2 linked regions of the Bryobacter aggregatus MPL3 genome follow. The protein of the gene in region 2 interacts with the protein of the main gene of each other region in a pairwise test. Links are inferred from orthologs where the notes say so. Each region holds a gene or a part of one and is shown on either strand. Other genes may lie near its edges. The genes, in order: mobA and M017_RS0113395.

Region 1 (9,674 bases), 2.3 Mb from region 2 along the record:
AATTTTAGGTGCATTTGCCAGTAGCGGCAAGCTAGCGGCATTCTCCCGCCAAATCGTACTTAGTTCAGGAGTCTTCATGTTTGATCTGTTCCGGCGCAAAGATACTAATTTGCGTATTGTCCTTGGAGTCCTGCTCGGGCTCGTAGCCCTATCCATGGTCGTCACCCTCATCCCGGGCTTCGGCTCCGGTGGCTTCGGGGGGCAGACTGGGGAAGAAACAGTTGCCAAGGTCTGCGGAGAAGCGGTGACCGGCCGGGAAGTCCGACTGAAGATGCAGCAGATGCTAAACAGGCAATCGCTGCCGCCCGAGAGCGCTGCCATTTTCATTCCGCAGTTCGTCGATCAGTATGTTGCCGTCAAGGGTGTTGCCTGCTACGCCGGAGAAGCCGGTATGGGGACATCCGATCAGGATGTTGCGCTCAAAATTCAGAAGGATGTTCCGGCCCTTTGGCAGGATGGCAAGTTTGTCGGCCGCCAGATGTACGAGCAGATGCTGAAGCAGACGGGCCTGACAGTAGCCCAGTTTGAAGACAGCATGAAGAAGGACATCGAGACCCAGCGCCTCCGTACGCTGATTCTGATGAGCGCCGTCGCTACGCCCAAAGAAGTGGAAGATGCCTACCGCGACGCTGAAGAGAAGATCAAGGTCGAATACACGGTGCTCGACCCGATGGAAATCGGCAAGACAATCTCGATCACGGAAGCCGACGTCCAGGCTGAATTCGACAAGAACAAGGCCTCTTACACGGTTCCGGAATCCCGTGTTGTCACCCTGTACAATATCGATACGGCCAAGGTGATGGCCTCGATGGAAGTCACGGAAGACGAGGTCCGGCGTGCCTATAACGAGAACCTCGAGAACTTCCGGATGCCGGAGCGCTCGCACGTCCGTCATATCCTGTTCAAAACCAAAGAAAAACCAGAGGCCGAAGACGCCAAAATGAAGGCGCTCGCTATCAAGGTATCTGGAGAACTGAAAGCCGGCGCCAAGTTTGAAGACCTCGCCAAGAAGTACAGCGAAGATCCTGGATCCAAGGACAATGGTGGCGACATTGGCTTCATCACCCGCGGGCAAACAGTCAAAGGCTTTGACGACTACGCCTTCGTCGGTCCTCTGAAAACCATCAGCGCCCCGATCAAGACCGAGTTTGGCTACCACATCATTGAAGTTCTGGAACGTCAACCGGCAGGCCTGCGCACCTTTGAGGAGATCAAGGCTCCCCTCACCGCCGACATTCTGCGCCAGAAGAGCAGCGCCGGCGTTGGCAAGTTTGCCGACGACCTCCACAGCGACCTCGAGAAGAACCCAAAGCGCGCGAACGAAACCATGGCGAAGTTCAACATTCCCGCCGTCAAGTTTGAATACAAAAGTTCGGACATGCCCCTCGGAAATATAGGCGCCAAGCCGGAAGTTTTTTCAGCCGTAAGCACTCTGAAGGTCGGCGAATTCACACATCCCATCACCATCGACGCCAATCGGATCATCATCCTCTCGGTCGATCAGGTGATCCCGAAGCGCCCAGCCACCCTCGCTGAAGTTCATAACGTCATCATGGCGAACCTTCGCATTGCGGCCTCCAACAAGAAGGTTAGCGATCTCCGCAATCGTGGAACAGAGCTCATGAAGACCGCCGATGGCGATCTCGCCAAGATCGCAAAGGAATTCGGTACCCCTGTGAAATCCACTCAGGAATTCAACCGTCAGGGTTTTGCCGATGGTCTCGGCCCAGCCTCGACGCTGGCAGAAGCCTTCCAGAAGAAGACCGGAGAATTGCTGGGCCCAATCTCGGTGGACAGCAAGTTCTTCTTTGTCAAAGTCATCGAACACAAGCCCGCTGACATGAATCTCTTCCCGCCGCGCCGCGCTGAGTTCGTCAACATCGTCAAGAACCGCAAGGCCGCCGAGCGTGCCGATATTTTTGAAGAAACTCTGGTCAAGCGCATGATTAGCGACGGTCAGATCAAAATCGACGAAGCAGCAAAGAAACGGATCGCGCAGAGCTACAGCAACTGATGGACTCCATTCAGCAGTTGATTGAGCTGATCAAGACCCTGATCAGTGCCGAGAAGTTGCGTGCTCTCTTTGAGAGCACGCTCACCGGATGGCCTGGCTACCTGGCCCTCTTCGCGATCATCTTCTCGGAGACCGGACTGCTTATCGGGCTCTTTCTCCCCGGCGATAGTCTCTTGTTCATCGTTGGTGTGCTCTGTGGAGCCGAAAAGCTCGACTACCTGCTTGTCAATAGCTTGTTGATCGTCGCGGCCATCGTGGGCGATGCGACAGGCTACTATCTGGGGCATCAGGCTGGAAAGGCCGTCTACAGCTGGCCCGACGGCCGCCTCTTTAAGCGAAAGTACCTCCAGCAGACGGAAGCCTTCTACCAGAAGCACGGCGGAAAGACGATCATCTACGCTCGTTTTGTCCCCATCATCCGCACCTTTGCGCCTTTTGTGGCGGGAGTGGGCCGAATGAGCTACCGCCGCTTTCTCTCCTTCAACATCTTTGGTGGCATCGGCTGGGTTCTGCTCTTCACCACGATGGGCTATCTGCTCGGTGGAATTCCGATCATCCAGAAGTACTTCGACAAGGTCATTTTGCTGATTCTTGTCCTCTCCGTTCTCCCAGTTGCCTTTGAGACGTGGAAAGCTCGTACGGCTAGCTGATCCGGTCCAGCTTTAAAAACTCCTGGATCAGCTCGTCGTTACATTCCTCAAGCCCTTCGACGGGACCGAAATAAGCAACCTTTCCCTCGCTCAGAAACACGACTTTGTCGGCCACCGTACGCATTAACTCGAGGTCGTGAGTCACCACAACGCTCGTCAGGCGCAACTGCATTTTCAGCCGCAACATTAACATCGCGAGATGATGCGCCATGATCGGATCCACCATCGTTGTCGGTTCGTCGTAGAGAACGCATTCCGGCTGCGCGGCAAGCGCCCGTGCAATCGCCACAGCACGGCGATGTCCGGTAGAAAGATCGGCCGGATAGGAATCCTTATATGGCAGCAGTTCCACCATGTCGAGGAGACCGTCCACCACATCCTCTTTGTTTTGCATGTCGTAGTCGTCGCGCAACTCGAGCGAAAACAGAATATTCTCGCCAACAGTCAGGGAATCAAAAAGGGCCCCCGACTGGAACACCATCGTGACCTTCTTCCGTACTTTGCGCAATTCTGCTTCATCAAAGAAGGTAATATCCCGATTCCCGACAATGACACGCCCTTCGTCGGGTTTGAGAAAGCCCATGATCGTTGCCAAGCTGACGGACTTGCCCACACCGCTGCGTCCGATAATGGCGACCGTTTCTCCTGCAGGAACATAAAAATTTGTGTCGACTAAAATCGGCCGATCGAACGTCTTAAAAACGTGCCGGAACTCAATGTAGTAGGGGAAGCCTTCAACGCTCAAAATTCGCTTTTCCTTCGCTTGGATATCCAGGCAAGTCTTCGGGACGATTCCAGTTTGCCAAGATTTGCGGGTCTGGGGGAATGAGTTTTTTCGCGTTCAGAGGCTCTAAGAGATCACGGAGCCGGAAATTTCCTGCATCCAGCGCGCCCTGCACCTCAGAAAGAGCACTCCGCCGCCACAGAGCCAACAGCGGATTCTCGCCCGTACAAATGCAGCGGACTGTCGCCTCACTGGCAAGTGCCACCTCGATCATCGTAGTGAGCCACTCCGCAGTGACAAAGGGCATGTCGCAAGCGAGGATGAGATTCCATTCGCAATCGGAATCGAGGAGCGCTGTTTCAATTCCCGCTAGCGGTCCGCAGCCCATCCGGCGGTCTTCGAGCCCTGGCAAACCGAATTGTTCGTACCGTCCGGCTGGGGCCAAAAGCCGCGGATCTGCCACCACGGAAGCCAGTACTTTCGCCAGATGCAGCAGCAGCGGTTGCCCTTCAAATGGCAGGACGGCCTTGTCGGTCCCCATGCGCCGGCTGGCTCCTCCGGCAAGCAAATACGCTCGCACATCGCGGTACGGAATGAAGGCTGGAGAGTAATTCATTGATTCAAAAAGAGTTTTTGGTTATGATGAGGAGGAATAAAATGAGCCGCTTTTGTTTCAGCGTAGCGTGCTTTTGCCTTGCGGGTCTTCCCGGCTGGGGAGTGGACGCAGCGGCGATTCGTACTATAGTACGCGTAGATCGCGGAAGCGGCCGTTTGGTTCGTTCCCAAGTGATCCTGCCGAAGGAAGTGCCCTCGCTCGAAGCCTTCACACAATCCTCCGCGGCCACCCGTCCCGCCAAGCCGGTTGCAACTGGCCGGGCTGACTTTGACGAGTTCGTCGAGCAAAGCGCCGCCAATCACGGCGTGGACCCCTTACTCGTGAAAAGCGTCCTCCAGGTGGAGAGTAATTACAACCAATACGCACTCTCTCCCAAGGGAGCCATGGGTCTCATGCAACTGATGCCGGCCACTGCAAAGCAATTGGGCGTGCTCAATGCCTTCGATGCCCGTCAGAATATCGAGGGAGGCGTCAAGTTTCTCCGTTATCTCAAAACCAAGTTCGATGATGATCGCCTGGTGCTCGCCGCTTACAACGCGGGAGAAGCAGCCGTCAAAAAGCATGGATGGATCCCTCCCTACCCGGAGACGATCGATTATGTCTATAAGGTCGGCAAGAAGTACGGCGATTCCAAGAAATTACAAGCTCCAGCGGTTGCTGCTCAGCCCGTTGAGAAGCCTCAGCCCAAAATTCAGCAGGTCATCGATGCCGATGGCCGGATCCACCTTCATATCCCTTAGGAAGCAATGCCGCGGACCCAAGCTACCATCCAAACTCTTGCAGCGCTGCTCCTCTGCGTGGCCGGGAATGCGCAGGAGAAGGCAAAATCCAAGCTTGGCAGCGTCACCGCAATTCAGATTGCCAGCCTTGACCAGCTCACCCGCGTGACGATCGCGGTCAATGGGGTCATTGACATCAAATCCGACCGCATCGAAAACCCCAGCCGCGTCTTCATTGACTTCCGCGATACGGTTCCGATGCTTTCCGGAAAGTCGGATCGCACCATCCAGACCGTCTCGACCAACGACAAGCTGCTGAAGCAGATCCGTGTGGCCGAGAATCAGAAAGGCGTCACCCGCCTGGTCTTCGATCTCCTCCGTTCTGATATCGAGTATCGAACCATCGTGGCCAAGGACCCCAACCGGCTCGTCGTCGAGCTGCGCAGCGCGCACAAAGAATCGGGCCTGCGCAATCCTCTGGCCGATGCCCCGCCTCCTGTCCCAACCGTACTGGCCCGGAACGTCGCAACGCCTTACCGGGGTGGCTTCCGCATGCCCGATCCGCCGTTGCTTAGCACCGCCGCCTTTCGGCTCCCGCGCGTCGAAACCTCCCAGCTTCCCTATCGCGTCACCGGAATCCAGACGCTCGAATTGAAGGGTGCGATGCCGGCCAAAACCGCCTCCCGCCCTATCTCACCCGCCATCGCCGCCACACGCACCAGTTCTGGCAAGCAGTCGCTGACACGGGTGCTGGGACTGAAGATCGGCAAAGTGGTGATCGATGCAGGCCATGGCGGCCACGATGTCGGCAGTATCGGGATCACCGGTCTGCTTGAAAAAGATGTCGTCCTGGACGTGGCCAAGCGGCTGGGAACCCTCATCGAAGATGGCCTAGGCAGCGAAGTGATCTACACCCGCAAGGACGATACCTTTATCGTTCTCGACCAGCGTCCCATCATTGCCAACCAGAACCATGCCGATCTGTTTATCTCGATCCATGCCAACTCTTCGCCCGCCAAGGCGGCCACCGGCGTCGAGACTTACTATCTGAACTTCACCTCCTCGCCGGAAGCGCTCGAAGTCGCAGCGCGTGAGAATGCATCCAGCGGACGAGGCGTCTCCGATCTTGGGGATCTGATCAAGAAGATTGCATTGAAAGAAAAGATCGATGAGTCACGCGAATTCGCCAGCAAAGTACAAAGTTCTTTACAAGCCGGTTCCGCAAAAGCGGGGATTGTCTCGAAAGACCGCGGCGTACGCAAGGCCCCATTTATCGTTTTAATTGGCGCACAAATGCCAAGCGTTCTGAGTGAAATTGGCTTCTTGAGTAACCCGAAAGAAGAAGCCTTACTGCGCAAACCCGAGTACCGGCAGAAGATTGCGGAATCGATCTACCGCGGCCTCTCCCAGTATGCGGGAACGCTCAGCCACTTCACCGTTGCGCAAAACGCCGGCCAACACTAAACCCCCGCCGGAGCCCCAGCCTCACTACTCAGAGATCGAAATACGATCCGGTTGCGCCCGGCGCGCTTTGCCTCATAGAGACACTCATCCGCCACGCGCAATAAGGATTCAGGGGTTGCCCGGATCCCTGGGAGCGCAGTCGTGCTGCCAAAACTTGCGGTCAAGGCAAGCGAAGTATCGGGATGCGCATCTTCAGAGATCGGCATCGGCTCGCTTGCCAAGGCACGGCGAATGCGATCTGACTGGCTCCGCGTGCAGGCCTCATCACAGCCCGGCAGGATAATGAGAAACTCCTCACCCCCATAGCGCCCAATCGAGTCATAAGACCGGATTGAAGCTTTAATGCGTCTGGCAGCCTCGGTTAAAACGGTATCTCCCGCAATATGCCCATAGGTATCATTCACCGACTTAAAAAAATCAATATCGAGCAGGGCGACACCAATCGGCATTTGATCGCGCTCTCCGCGCCGTAATTCCCGCTCGAGCACCTCGAAAATAGAATGCCTGTTATAAACCTTTGTCAGCGCATCGTGGGTTGCCTGGTCGCGCAATTTTGCTTGTGTTTCAAGCAGTTCCGCCTGGAGTTCCACAATGCGTCTCCCCGCACGCAACCGTACCTGCAACTCATGATGATTAAAGGGCTTAGTAATATAGTCGTCGGCGCCGGCATCCATGCCTTCAATCAGGTCTTCCCGCTGATTCTTGCTCGTAAGCAGAAGCATATAGGTGTAGGTCTCGCGCTGCTGTTGGCGCACGAGTTTACACACCTCCGGCCCGGTGAGCAGAGGCATCACCCAATCTAGAATCGCAAGTTGCGGAGCGCCTTCTTTTTGAAGAAGATCCCAAGCCTCTTTTCCGTCACAAGCAACGATTGGCTCGTAACCCCATTTCTTCACAGTGGCTTCCAACATATGCCGACTGACTAGGCTGTCATCGGCAATGAGTACCTTCATCCCTAATCTTTTCCTTGTTGCTTACCAACGACCAGTAAACCTACTCTCTCTATTGTTCGTCTTCTCAAGGCTGGATGCAAGTGTCTCAACGGCAACAGTCTTCGCTAGAAATCTTTGAAATTTAATGTATCTTGATCATGTGCTGAGAATCTATCTTTTGCTGGTCTCTTTCCAATTGGGCGCTACAGTTCTCCAATTGCCGTCGTTTCCGCAAGTTCGGGTACAACAGTTTCCACAAGCAAACGTGGTGCCTGCAACCAAGGCAGACTTTCTTGCCTCGGATTCCTCGGTTTGGAAGATCGCAGTGCGCGGAGTGACCCGGAACGGCCGGCTTTTTCACAGCAAACGGTTTCTGCCTTGCGACCAAGTACATCAGATCTCGGAACCGCAACCAGGGAGAATTCGAGTTCATACCAGTTGCGGCGATAGCGAGATTTGGTTTGAGAATCAGACACTCGAAGCCAAGGCCCGTCACTACCAAGGAATTGCGGGCCGTCACGATCGGTATGGCTTCATCGCCGATTCCCCGAAGGGCAAACCGACATCCAGCGACAACGACGGCCTCTGGACCGCCATGTACGCCGCAGCCAACCTCTTCGAGTATCGAAGCACAGGTAGCAACGAAGCACTGCGCCGCGCGGAGAGAGCCATTCGCGCCATCCTCTTTCTTGAAAAGATTACCGGCGTGCCTGGTTATCCGGCACGCACCTATGTCAGAACTGAAGACCCGAAGCCGAAAGACGGTGTCTGGTATCCCAGCGCGGACGGCAAATACCAGTGGAAGTCCGACACCAGTTCCGATGAGATTGTCGGCCACTTTCTCATCTTCTCCATTGGCTGGGATCTCCTCCCTCCCGGTCCGTTGCGCAGTGAGCTACAAGCCACCTGCCGCCGGATGATTGATTTCATACTCAAAAATCATTACTACCTCATTGACCGCAATGGGAAGCCAACTCGTTGGGGTAAGTGGTCCCCCGACTATTTCAATGGCGAGGGCCGCAGCGATTCGCCACTCAATGCCATCGAGTTGTTGAGTTTTCTCACCACGGCCGGACATGTCACGGGCGATGCCCGTTATGATCGCGAGTTGAAAAAGGTCGCCGAGGACCTCGGCTATCTCAAAATCGCAGGAGAACTCAAGACCCGGAGCGTCGAAATCAACTATTCCGATGAAGAACTCGCCATGCTCAGCTTCTACCCGCTCCTACTCCATGGCAAGAATCCGACTTACAATACAGCCATTCGCAGAGCACTGGACGATTGGTTCGAGAATATCCGTCGCGAAAAGAATCCGCTCTGGAACACAATTTACGAGATCGTCCGAGGTGAAAACAAAACGCTCCGGCAGGAATCGATTGCCACGCTCCAGCGCCTGCCGCTTGACCTCACCACGTGGACTGTCGAAAACAGTTGGCGCAAGGATCTACCGCTCGAGGCAAAGTTAGACCGCTTCGATAAAAAACAGACCACCCAGTGGATTCCGCCCGATGAGCGACAGGTGATCAAGTGGAATGGAAATCCTTTTGTGCTCGACGGCGGCGATGGAGGCCAGTCAGAGGACGACGGAACGATCTTCTTGCTTCCCTACTGGATGGGCCGCTATCACAAGCTCTGGGAGGAGCGCTGAATCCGAAGAATCCAAAGGAGAAAGCCCCAGATCAGGCGCGGCATATCGAGTAGATCGCGCCACAGGGGACGCCCCTCTTTGCCGATAATCATCGCCCCACGCCGCATCGCATAGGCATTGAATAACATCGCGATCACCGTGAAGCAGACACTTGCCAGAATACTGGTCATCAACTTTGGCGTCCCACGGGTGTAATGCACCAGAAACTCGATGCTGTGATTCAACAGCGGCAAGACAACGGCAGTGATCAAGGTCGCCTGCCATAAGGGTTCCGCTCGCCGTAAACTCTGGATGATACTGCCAACAAAGCCCGCCACGGCAAAGCGCCAGAGAAACTCGGCTTCCATCGCTCCCACCGCAGCCGCCCGCCCCGCCGATAAGTTCGCCACAAAAAAAATCACCGCGCGAATCAATGCACTGGTGACCGCCGATTTCCAGTTCCAACGGAGAACGATTTCCCGCCACGGATGGCGGACCAGACGCACGAGAACTGCGTGGACGCTTTCAGTTTCCATGCCTATGGAAGGATAACTTAAAGACTCCTCATCTGGGGGCGCCCTTCGTCCCCAGGCCCTAAGATGAATCCATGGGCATCCGTCTGGCGTTACTCTTTCTGGTTCTGACTGCCTTGGATGCGGCGCCACCGAAGCTCAGGCTTGGAGAAGTGCAAAAAGCCTTTCCACAGCGATACCAGGCGGAACTCACCCTGAACCCGGAGCGGGAGCAATTCGAAGCTTCCATCGAGATCGAGATCTCCCTGGCCGAGCCCCGTTCCACCCTGTGGCTGCATCAGAACCACCTTTCCATTCAGAAAGCGGTAGTAATCCTCGCCGGAAAAAGCATCCCGGCCAAAGTCATTCCGGGAGGTGAAGATTTCGTTGGTTTCAGCTTCCCACGCCCCCTACCC
Region 2 (9,943 bases):
GGGCCAAGGGGCTCGAAACCGTTGAGGATCTTTTATTCTGCCCCCCATTCCGTTATGAGGACCGGAGCCGCTTTCTGCCGCTCAAACACTTCCGGGAAGGGCAGAGCGGGGCCTTGCTTGCGATTGTCGCCTCGACGCGTACGCGCACCTGGCGCAAAGGATCGCAAGTCCTCTTTGAAGCCGAGCTTCAGGACGAGCAGGGCAATCGTCTCCAGGCGCGCTGGTACAACGCGAAGTATCTGGCGAGCGAGATTGTCCCTGGCCTCCGTCTGGCGCTCTTTGGGAAGGCGGAGTTCGACTTCCAGGGGGGCCGCGTCTTTCTTGCCCATCCCGAGTTCGAAGTGCTTCCCGAGGAGGGCGATCCGGAACTCGCGCTCCACATGGGCCGCATCGTCCCCATCTATGAATCCATCGGCAAGATCTCCACCAAGCAGATCCGGCGCTTTGTCAGCCGGGCAATGGAGGCGACCGGAGAACTGAATGATGCCTTGCCCGCTGACATCCTCACGCGCTTCCGTTTGCCGCGCATTGGCAAAGCCCTGCACGAGGTGCACGAGCCGCCGACGGAGCTGAATCTCGATGCGCTGAATAGCCGCCGCTCTCCGGGCCACATGCGCCTGATCTTTGAAGAGTTCTTTTGGTTGGAGTTTGGGCTGTTGCGCAAGCAGCGCGAGGTGAAGCGCAGTCCGGGAATCGCCTTCCAACTCACTGACAAGATCCGCGAGCGGGTGAAGCAGATGCTGCCCTTCAAGCCGACAGCGGCGCAGTTGCGGGCCTTGAAGGAGATCGCGACAGACATGTCGCAGCCTCACCCGATGAACCGCATGCTGCAAGGGGACGTGGGCAGCGGCAAGACGCTGGTGGCTGCCGAGGCTGCGGTGATTGCGGTGGAAAATGGCTACCAGGTGGCGTTGCTTGCTCCGACGGAGATCCTGGCGACGCAGCACTACTTGTCGATGCAGAAGTTCTTCCGCCGCCTCGGCTACAACGTCGCGATGATGGTGGGCTCACAAACGGCGCGCGAGAAGCAGCAGGTGAAGAAGCTGATCGCCGAGGGGCATGTGCAGATTGTGGTGGGCACGCATGCCATTCTCGAGAAGAGCGTTGAGTTCGCAAAATTAGGGCTTGCGATCATCGATGAGCAACATCGCTTTGGCGTGCTGCAGCGCCTCTTCCTGCGCCAGAAAGGCCTCGCCCCTGACGTGCTGGTGATGACGGCAACGCCGATCCCTCGCACGCTCGCATTGACCATTTACGGCGATCTGGACGTCAGTGTGATCGACGAGATGCCGCCTGGCCGCAAGCCGGTCATCACGAAGCATTCTCCGGCGACTGCGGCGAAGAGTGTCTGGGAGGCGGTTCGCAAAGAACTGGTGCAAGGCCGGCAGGCCTACATCGTCTATCCGCTCGTGGACGATTCGGAGCACTCGCCCGATCTCAAGAGCGCGCAAAAGATGTTTGAGATGCACTCCGGGAAGATCTTCTCCGGGTTCCGTGTCGCGCTCTTGCATGGCCAGTTGAGCTCCGGGGACAAGGATGCGGTGATGCAGCAGTTCAAAAATCATGAGGTGGATGTTCTGGTGGCGACAACCGTTGTCGAAGTCGGTTTGGATGTTCCCAACGCAACGGTGATGGTGATCGAGAATGCGGAGAAGTTTGGCCTCGCCCAGTTGCACCAATTGCGCGGCCGGGTGGGGCGGGGGGCGCATGCGAGCTTCTGCCACCTGGTGACGGGAAAGCTGAATGAAGTGAGTGAGCAACGGATTCGCGCGATGGTGCAAACCAGCGATGGCTTCCGGCTGGCGGAGACCGACCTTGAGATCCGCGGGCCCGGGGAATTCTTTGGCACGCGGCAGTCCGGACTCCCGCAATTGCGCTTTGCACACATCCTCAAAGACCGCGAAATCCTCGAAATGGCCCGCGAAGAGGCACGCGCCTTCATCGAACGGGAAAATGGGACAGAGGGATACCGCAATGCATTGCAGTATCTCGAACAGAATTGGCAGCGCCGTTACGGCCTGGGGCAGGTGGGTTAGAACACGATGAGAGTGATCGCGGGAGAATTCCGCAGTAGAAAATTGATGGCGCCCAAGGGCGAGGCCACGAGACCCACACCTGACCGGTTGCGGGAATCGCTCTTCAGCTCCATCGCGCCCCAACTGGAAGGCGTGCCCTTTGCCGATTTCTATGCGGGCTCAGGCGCCGTTGGTATTGAAGCACTCAGCCGGGGCGCGTCCTCGGTGACGTTTGTCGAGCACGACCGCCTCGCGCTCGAAGCGCTGCGGGCCAACTTGAAAAGTCTCGGCATCGAGAAGCGCACCAACGTGATCGCCAAGAAAGTACGGGCGGCGCTCTCCCGGCCTTTTCCGGGAATCGTTTTTGTCGATCCGCCGTATGAGGCAGAGGCCGAGTATCTCAACTGCCTCCAATATTTCGGCGAGAACCCGCCCGATTTACTTCTGATGCAGCATGACCGGCGGCTGGTGCTGCCGGAGAAATCAGGTAAGCTCGAGTTGAAGCGGCAACTCAAGCAAGCCGACAACTGGATCAGTTTTTATTTCTGCGCGGCTGGTGCAGACGGAATGCCTTGACCTGCGGCGGGGATGGGTTCGGCCGTATCGAAGTCCATCGGGATTTCAATAAATGCGAGTTGCTCCTTGCCGGTTTCGCCGCCGTCGCTCACTTCCAATTTGTAGTTCTTGGGTGTGACATCGAAAAGGATGCGTCCTTCTTCTGTCATCGTCGGACCAACTTTGCGAATGATGCCAAACCATCCGGAGAGAAATTCCGCTTCCTGCAACTCGGGAGTCTCCACTCCCTGGTTATCAACCAGCCGGAAGAGTGGGATCTCTGCTTCCTTCCCGCCGCCATTCGTAATGGAAAGGCGAATGACGAGAAATCTCTTTTCCGCCAGCCGTACTTTTCCCTGATCGCCCAATTGCGTGAAGTAAGTAGACTCAAGAACGCTATAGGTGAGCAAGCCAACGCTGGCGCGTTCGCCCATCTTAAATGTCTTGGACGCCCGCTGGATGTTGGCATCGGTCTCGAGTGCATCTTTTGCGCAGCCAAATTGCAGGACCGCAGCCACACTCGTCGCTGTCAGAAAGAATCGTCGGGAATGGAACTGTGGTTCAACTTGTGTCATCTTACTCGGTATGAGCGTAATTCACTTTGGGGGGTGTTGGCAATTGCCTAGACGACAGATTCTCGCTCCAATTCTTCTCCTTTGTGTTTTTAGCACCTCTCTTTTCGCTCAGATTCAGCATCCGAAATCGGGCAGACGCCTTGCGCAAGTCATGGGGATGGGCGGCGCGAATTGGCTCGAAAGAGATGAGCGGGAGGCCGAAGAAAATCCTAGCCGGGCGATTCAATTGCTGCAGTTGGAAAAGGGCATGGTGGTTGCCGATATCGGGGCAGGAAGCGGATATTACACGCTCCGGATTGCGCCTGTTGTGGGGCCCACGGGCAAGGTATTTGCGACCGACATTCAGCCCGAAATGTTGTCGCTTCTCAAGAAGAGAATGCGCCAGCAGAAGATCTCCAATGTGGAGCCTGTGCTTGGGAATGAAAAAGATCCCAAGCTCCCTGCCAAGAGTTGCGATGTCATTCTCATGGTGGACGTCTATCATGAGTTCTCACATCCCCAGGTGATGCTCTCGAACTTGCGAGCCGCGTTGAAAGATGACGGGCGTTTGATCCTGCTTGAATACCGCAAGGAAGATCCTTATGTTCCGATTCGCCCGGAGCACAAGATGAGCGTCAAGGAAGCAAAGCTGGAAGTGGAGGATGAGGGCTTTGTGCTGGATACGGTCAATGAAGACTTACCCTGGCAGCACATCCTGATCTTCAAGAAGACTTCATAGTGGCCAGCCCGGTCACAAGGTCCTCAGGTGGCGTCAGGAGGCTGAGAACGAGGCTGCAAGGGAAGGGAAGATCGTAGTAGAAGCCCGGCTGGACGATGATGCCTTGCTCCAAGAGCGACAGCACCAGATCCTCTTCATCCATGCTGGCCGGGCCCCGGAGAATCGCGGCCCATCCCGCCTCGACGGGCAGCAGGGCCCAAGCCGTATCCTGGACACTCGCCTGAATCGTGGCCAGATTGGCCTGGCACCGCTCCCGGATGGGCAACTGGAACTCGGCTCTCCGCTCCAGCCAGCGGACCGCCGCCTCCTGGATGGGGCTGGACACAGAAAGATAGGTGTCGGCCACCAACTCGAGGTTCTTTCGTACCGCTTCGTCCGGGGGCATCACGATCCACCCCAGCTTCATCTGCGGCAACGCGCAGATCTTCGAGAGTCCGCTGAGACAGAGCACATTGGTCACCGGCAACTGCGTCAGCGACTGGCTGGGCTGCCTGCCCCAGGCATAGTCGGCAAACACCTCATCGCAGACCACCCAGAACTGCTCGCCTGCCACTTCGCTGAGCCAGGCGGCATCCTCACTCGATAGAAAATGCCCGGTGGGATTGTTCGGGTTCACCACCACCACGGCGCGTGTCGAGGTATCGCAGGCGGCAAGCAAGCGTTCGCGATCGAGAATCCATTGGCCATGTGCTTCGTGCAGCGGATAGCTGGCTGCCACCAGGCCTTCGGCTTCCACCAGAAAGCGCAGCAGCGGGTAGGATGGCTCCGGGAGCAGGACGGTCGCTCCGGGCTCGGCGATCATCTTGAAACAGTAGCTGTAGGCCTCACTTGTGCTTGTGGTGAGCAGCACGTCCTCGGCTCGGACGCTGCTACCAAACTCTTCTGCGTAATAGCGGCTCACGGCTTCGCGCATGTGGGCGGCCCCGGTGGCGCTTGGTGCATAGCCCTCGCTGCCCAGAGCGCTCATCGAGAAGGGATCGGGGAGTGCGAGCCTGGCTTGGGTGGGATTCGAAATGGACAGATCGATCCGGGGCCGGCTTTTGGCCGCGAGTTGCTGCGCAATGCGGTTCGGCGAAGCTCGCCAGGGAAATCGATTGGAGAAGGGAGGCAGGGTGGTGCTCTCTTCTATTCCACGGTCTGCTTCGACTGGACCCATTCGATCATGGCGTCGCGGAGAAAGGGCCCTTCCAGCGGCATCAGCGAGCCGAGTTCCTTCATCTTGGAATCGGCACCCACTCGCCAGCCTTCCACCAGGAAATCAATCGTGGTGAAGCTGTAGAGCTTGGCAGGATCGATCTGCTGGTCCCCCCGGATCGAATCCGGAAGCAGCCGTCCCGGCACCCGGGCGGTCACCAGCATGTTATCGAAGGGCATGATATTCCAGACATCGCGTGCATGGATGCGGCCGGCAGGGAAAAGATCGCGTACCCCGCCGCTATTCATCAATGCGAACTGAGCCCCAGTCTTGTCGCGCATCACCTGTTGGATCCACAGGCGTGTCTCTTCCTTGTTCTTCTTCGCGGCGCTGTTCCCGATCGGCGTATCGACAACGGCCTTCACCTTGTCTTCCCACTTCTGCACGAGCTTGGCGACTTCGGGGTCCGGTTGGTAAGCTGCTGTCGTGATCGGAATCCGCTTCCACTCGGCGCTGACTACTTTGCGGGTTGCCTTGTCATAACGAAGATCCAGCCGTCCCAACTCCGAGCCATAGCTCCGGACGCGAACGCCAACCCGGTCGTCGGCGCGATACATCTGCTGCAGCCCGCCATGATCGTGGCCGGAGACGGTAATCGCATATTCCGGCAACTCCCGTACGATCTGATCGCAGCCCTCTTTCCACAGATGCACCAGCGCAATTAGAATATCGGTCTTGCCCTGCAACCGCGCCGCTTCCGCACGCAGGGCCTCAAGGGTGGGCGTCATGCGGTTTGCGCCCAGCTTGGAGGGGGGCTCCAGGCTCGGAACCAGATCCTGCATCAGTGCGCCGACGATGCCGATGCGTAGGCCGTCGCGCTCGAGAATGACGCTTGCCTGGTCGGTGAAAAGACGGCCTTCCGGCGTCAGGAAGTTTGCCGCCAATACTGGAGGTCCGGAGGCAGCCATGAAGTCGTTGATGCGCTCGTAGCCGTAGTCGAACTCATGGTTGCCCAAGGCAAAGGCATCGACTCCCAGGGGCCGTAGGACCTCAAAGACGGGTAAGCCGCGAAAGATGGTGCTAACCGGAGTGCCTTGCACGCTATCGCCAGCGCTCAGCAACACGCAACGCGGGCAATGGGTGCGCTCCTGCTTGATCGCACTGGCCAGGTAAGCTGCACCACCGACGCCCTGTGCCGAAGGCAGCAACCGGGCATGGAAATCGTTGTAATGCAGGATGGTCAGATCAACAACAGAGCTCTGCGCAAAGGCAGAGCTCAGACAGGCAAGATAAAGCAGAAAGCGCATGGCTTCCTGTATTTTAGTTGACCCGTGCCGCCATCCAATATCCGCCACGCGTCTTCACCGTCGCGTCGCCGCGCCGCACTTCCACCTCGATTGCATGCCAGCCGCCTTCCAATTTGTTGGACGGACTGTAACTCAACAGGTACTGGCTTTGCAGTTCCTCGCCTAATTTCTGTACGGCGGTCTCAAATCCGCGCAGGTTCAGGAAGGAATACTCACTGCCCCCCGTATACCGCGTATAGAGTTCCTGCGGGTTGCTGATGAAGATTGCCTTCGAGGCGGTGAAGACTTCCTGGAACAGAGGAATGATGTTGCCGAAGCTGCCGCTCATCCCGCCCATCTGCGCCTGAGTCGTTGGATTGTTCGCCATCCCTGCCGGCAGGGGCCGCGCACTCGGCGGTACGGGATCGGGCCGCGGGTAGCCGGGCTTGGCCATGATCTTGTTCATGATGCGCGACATGTTGATTGAGTAAACGAGGATGTTGTTCAGCTCCACTTCGAGCAGTGCGTCCTTCACATGTGCCGTGCTGCCGCTCTCTTGCGTCTCACTCACCAGAACGATGACGCGGCGCTGATCTTTGGGCCGTTTCTTCAGCATGCGAGCGGCATAGAGCACCGCATCGGACATCGCCCGCGTCTGGGAACCAGGGCGTAGCGTGTCGAGGGCCGCTTTGAATTTGTCGGTGTCGTTCGTAAAATCCTGTTTCAGCTCGATCCGGTGATCGTAGGTGACGATCGCCGCCTCGCCACGATCTCCAATGATCAACGGAGTGATCATCGAGCCGATTTTCTGCACGGTGGGCAGTACGGGCTCGGTGGAGGCGCTGCGCTGGATCACCAGCACGAGCGAGATCGGCACATAGGACTGGTCCAGACGCAGATCCTGGGCCTTGCCGTTATCGCGCAGGACAAAGTCCTTCACATCGAGACCATTAATGAAATTTCCATCGCGGTCTTTCACTACAGTCGGGGCGACGATATTCAGCGTTGTGACTCGGATGACATCATCCTGTGCCCAGATGGCGACACCTGCGACGGAAGCGACCACGGCAATCGCAATCCAACCTCGAAATTTCCTAATCATTTCCTGGCCTCTCATAGTCACCACTCTTCCCTCCGCTCTTGCTCAGCAAATACAGGTCCGTAATCTCAATCCCTTTGTCAAGGGCTTTGGTCATGTCGTAGATGGTCAGAGCGGCAATCGCTGCGGCGGTTAACGCTTCCATTTCGGCACCGGTCCCAGCAGTACATGCTACTGCACTAGTGACGCGTATGCCTGTGTCTTCGATACCAAATTCCAGATCTACTTTCGCCAGCGGGATCTGGTGACAGAGGGGAATCAGCTCCCAGGTCCGTTTTGCCGCGAGAATGGCGGCTACGCGGGCCACCTCGAGCGGATCTCCCTTCGGATTGTGGGGGAGCGCAGCGAGCACTGCCGCCGGCATTTTGACAAACGCATGCCCGCGCGCCGTGCGCACCGTGCTGCTCTTGCCGGAAATATCCACCATCCTGGCGCTGCCGGCTTCGTCGTAATGGCTCAGCTTGCTCATGCGGGAATCACCTCAATGCTGTCTCCAGCGGCCCATTCCTCCTGTTCGGAGTCCACCACCACCAGGCAATTGGCTCTCACCAGCGCTGGAATGTCGCCAGATCCCTGCCAGGGCAATACTTCGACACTGCGCCCTTCGTTGCTCAGTTTGCCGGGGAGAAAGCGAGTGAGTCCGGGACGATGGCGGTAGGGCGAGCGGAGCGCCGCCCGGCTCAATTGAAAATCAGGTTCCGCGACACCGCAGAGCCGGGCCAGTGCCGCCTCGGCAAAGACTCGAAAGGTCACAAGCGTAGACAATGGATTGCCAGGCAACCCGAAAAAATAGGTTCCCCTGGCCTTGCCGAATACGGTCGGTTTGCCGGGTTGGATGGCAACTTCAGTGAAGTAGAATTCGGCCCCCAACTGCGACAATGCGGATTCGACAAAGTCATAATCCCCAGCCGACACCCCGCCGCTGATCAGCAACAGATCTGCCTTCAACCCGTACTCGATCAGATCCCGGGTGACCGTCTCGTCATCGGGAGCAATCGGCAAGATCTCCGGTCTGCCGCCAAAGCGTTTGACATCGGCGGCGAGGGCCCAGGAATTGGAATTCCGCACCTCGGTCGCATTGGGTTGCCGCGCGATCTCAACCACTTCGTCACCTGTCGCGAGAATTCTCACTACGGGCTGCCGCAGGACGCTCACCTGGGTTCTGCCGACACTGGCGAGCATCGCGATGGCTCCGGCGCCAATCCGGGTCCCATGAGGCAGCACCACCTCGCCGCACTGCGCCATGCTCCCGGCGGCGCTGATCCATTCGCCTGCCACTCCGGGGCGTGAGGTTTCGACGCGATCGGCTGCCCGCGTCACATGCTCTTTCATCACAACCTGATCCGCCCCGTCTGGAATCACGGCTCCCGTCATGATGGAGACCGCCGTGCCCGCCACGAGAGTTTCTGTGGGCATCTGGCCGGCGCGAATCTCCCCAGCGACCGTCAACCTTCCGGGCAGATCGCTCGAACGTACCGCAAAGCCGTCCCGCAGACTGCGCGGTAGCGGCGGCATGTCCCGATCCGATCCGATGTCTTCTGCGCAAACCCGTCCCATCGCATCGGTGAGCCACACCGACTCGGTCGCAATCGCTCCTGGAATTGCAACGCGATCGAGCACCGCGCGCCGGGCAGCGGCAAAACTCAAAGTCCCCATGAAGCCTTCAGTCTACCGTGCCGGCATGAATGCACAATGTCTGTGCGCATGGTTGCTCCTGCGCCCTGCGAAGATAAGTACGGGGCAGTTTTCGATTGTCTCTGAAACGACTTACTTTATGATTCTCGGCATCGGCATTGATCTGGAAGAAAGCGCGCGCATCGGCGACTCGATTGAGCGGTTTGGCCCACGTTTTCTCAATCGAGTTTTTACTGCGGGCGAGATCGCGTTCTGCGAAGGGAAAGGAAATTCGATCGAGCGTTTTGCGGCTCGATTTGCAGCCAAAGAAGCAGCATTCAAGGCACTGCAAGCGTCCTGGACCACGGGCATGTCCTGGCGTGATTTCGAGATTACGGTGTCGCCGAGCGGCGCTCCGCGGATGGTGCTCCATGGCTCCGCGGCGCAACTGGCCAATAGCAGAGCGGTGGACTCCATCCACGTCTCGTTCAGTCACACCCGGACGCACGTTACGGCAATTGTTGTTTTAGAGGGATGAGTGCCCGACCGCGACGTTGGAGGCCGACGGTACGCGGGTTTGCGCGTCTTCGAGACGCTTTGCTTCCTGGTAGGTAAAAATCATGCGATGGACAACCGTCAGGTTGCCGAGAATCGCGGCGATCCACAGCACCGGAGCCATCCGATCGAAAAGTGCGCCGATGATCAACAGCACAACCCGCTCGGGCCGTTCGAGGAAGCCCACCTTACACTGCGGAATCGTATTCTCCGCGCGGGCTCTCGTATAGCTGATCATGACGCTGGCCATCATAACGATGGCAGTCAACACCACGTAAAGAGGGCGGTTGATGTTGCCGTAGTACACGAGCAGGCCAATGAGCAGGGCCAGATCGGAATAGCGATCGAGTACGCTATCGAAAAAGCCGCCAAACATCGTTACCTGGCCCGT

The links.
Region 1: the proteins of M017_RS0113395 (region 2) and mobA interact in binary tests that used the Escherichia coli proteins (3 or more experiments, as listed by UniProt). The link is inferred for Bryobacter aggregatus MPL3 from one-to-one orthologs.

What each region holds. Positions count from the first base shown.
Region 1 is NZ_JNIF01000003.1:522,747-532,420, forward strand. The notes cover bases 2,202-4,931. They hold mobA (molybdenum cofactor guanylyltransferase), read right to left. Parts: upstream 4,005-4,931; coding sequence 3,399-4,004; downstream 2,202-3,398. Other genes in these bases: M017_RS0102875 (VTT domain-containing protein), read left to right, coding at 2,202-2,664; M017_RS0102880 (ABC transporter ATP-binding protein), read right to left, coding at 2,657-3,409; M017_RS27330 (lytic transglycosylase domain-containing protein), read left to right, coding at 4,160-4,744; M017_RS27335 (N-acetylmuramoyl-L-alanine amidase), read left to right, coding at 4,751-4,931. Outside these bases: M017_RS0102870 (peptidylprolyl isomerase), read left to right, coding at 77-2,014; more of M017_RS0102875, read left to right, coding at 2,014-2,201; more of M017_RS27335, read left to right, coding at 4,932-6,187; M017_RS0102900 (GGDEF domain-containing response regulator), read right to left, coding at 6,184-7,140; M017_RS0102905 (hypothetical protein), read left to right, coding at 7,280-8,767; M017_RS0102910 (hypothetical protein), read right to left, coding at 8,743-9,282; M017_RS0102915 (M1 family metallopeptidase), read left to right, coding at 9,354-9,674. UniProt on the Escherichia coli protein: Transfers a GMP moiety from GTP to Mo-molybdopterin (Mo-MPT) cofactor (Moco or molybdenum cofactor) to form Mo-molybdopterin guanine dinucleotide (Mo-MGD) cofactor.
Region 2 is NZ_JNIF01000003.1:2,862,612-2,872,554, forward strand. The notes cover bases 6,945-9,943. They hold M017_RS0113395 (molybdopterin molybdotransferase MoeA), read right to left. Parts: upstream 9,040-9,943; coding sequence 7,849-9,039; downstream 6,945-7,848. Other genes in these bases: M017_RS0113385 (VWA domain-containing protein), read right to left, coding at 6,945-7,386; moaC (cyclic pyranopterin monophosphate synthase MoaC), read right to left, coding at 7,379-7,852; acpS (holo-ACP synthase), read left to right, coding at 9,038-9,535; M017_RS0113405 (CDP-alcohol phosphatidyltransferase family protein), read right to left, coding at 9,524-9,943. Outside these bases: ATP-dependent DNA helicase RecG, read left to right, coding at 1-2,036; 16S rRNA (guanine(966)-N(2))-methyltransferase RsmD, read left to right, coding at 2,043-2,591; M017_RS0113365 (DUF4352 domain-containing protein), read right to left, coding at 2,555-3,145; M017_RS0113370 (class I SAM-dependent methyltransferase), read left to right, coding at 3,303-3,863; M017_RS0113375 (pyridoxal phosphate-dependent aminotransferase), read right to left, coding at 3,847-5,019; M017_RS0113380 (bifunctional metallophosphatase/5'-nucleotidase), read right to left, coding at 4,989-6,305; more of M017_RS0113385, read right to left, coding at 6,319-6,944. UniProt on the Escherichia coli protein: Catalyzes the insertion of molybdate into adenylated molybdopterin with the concomitant release of AMP.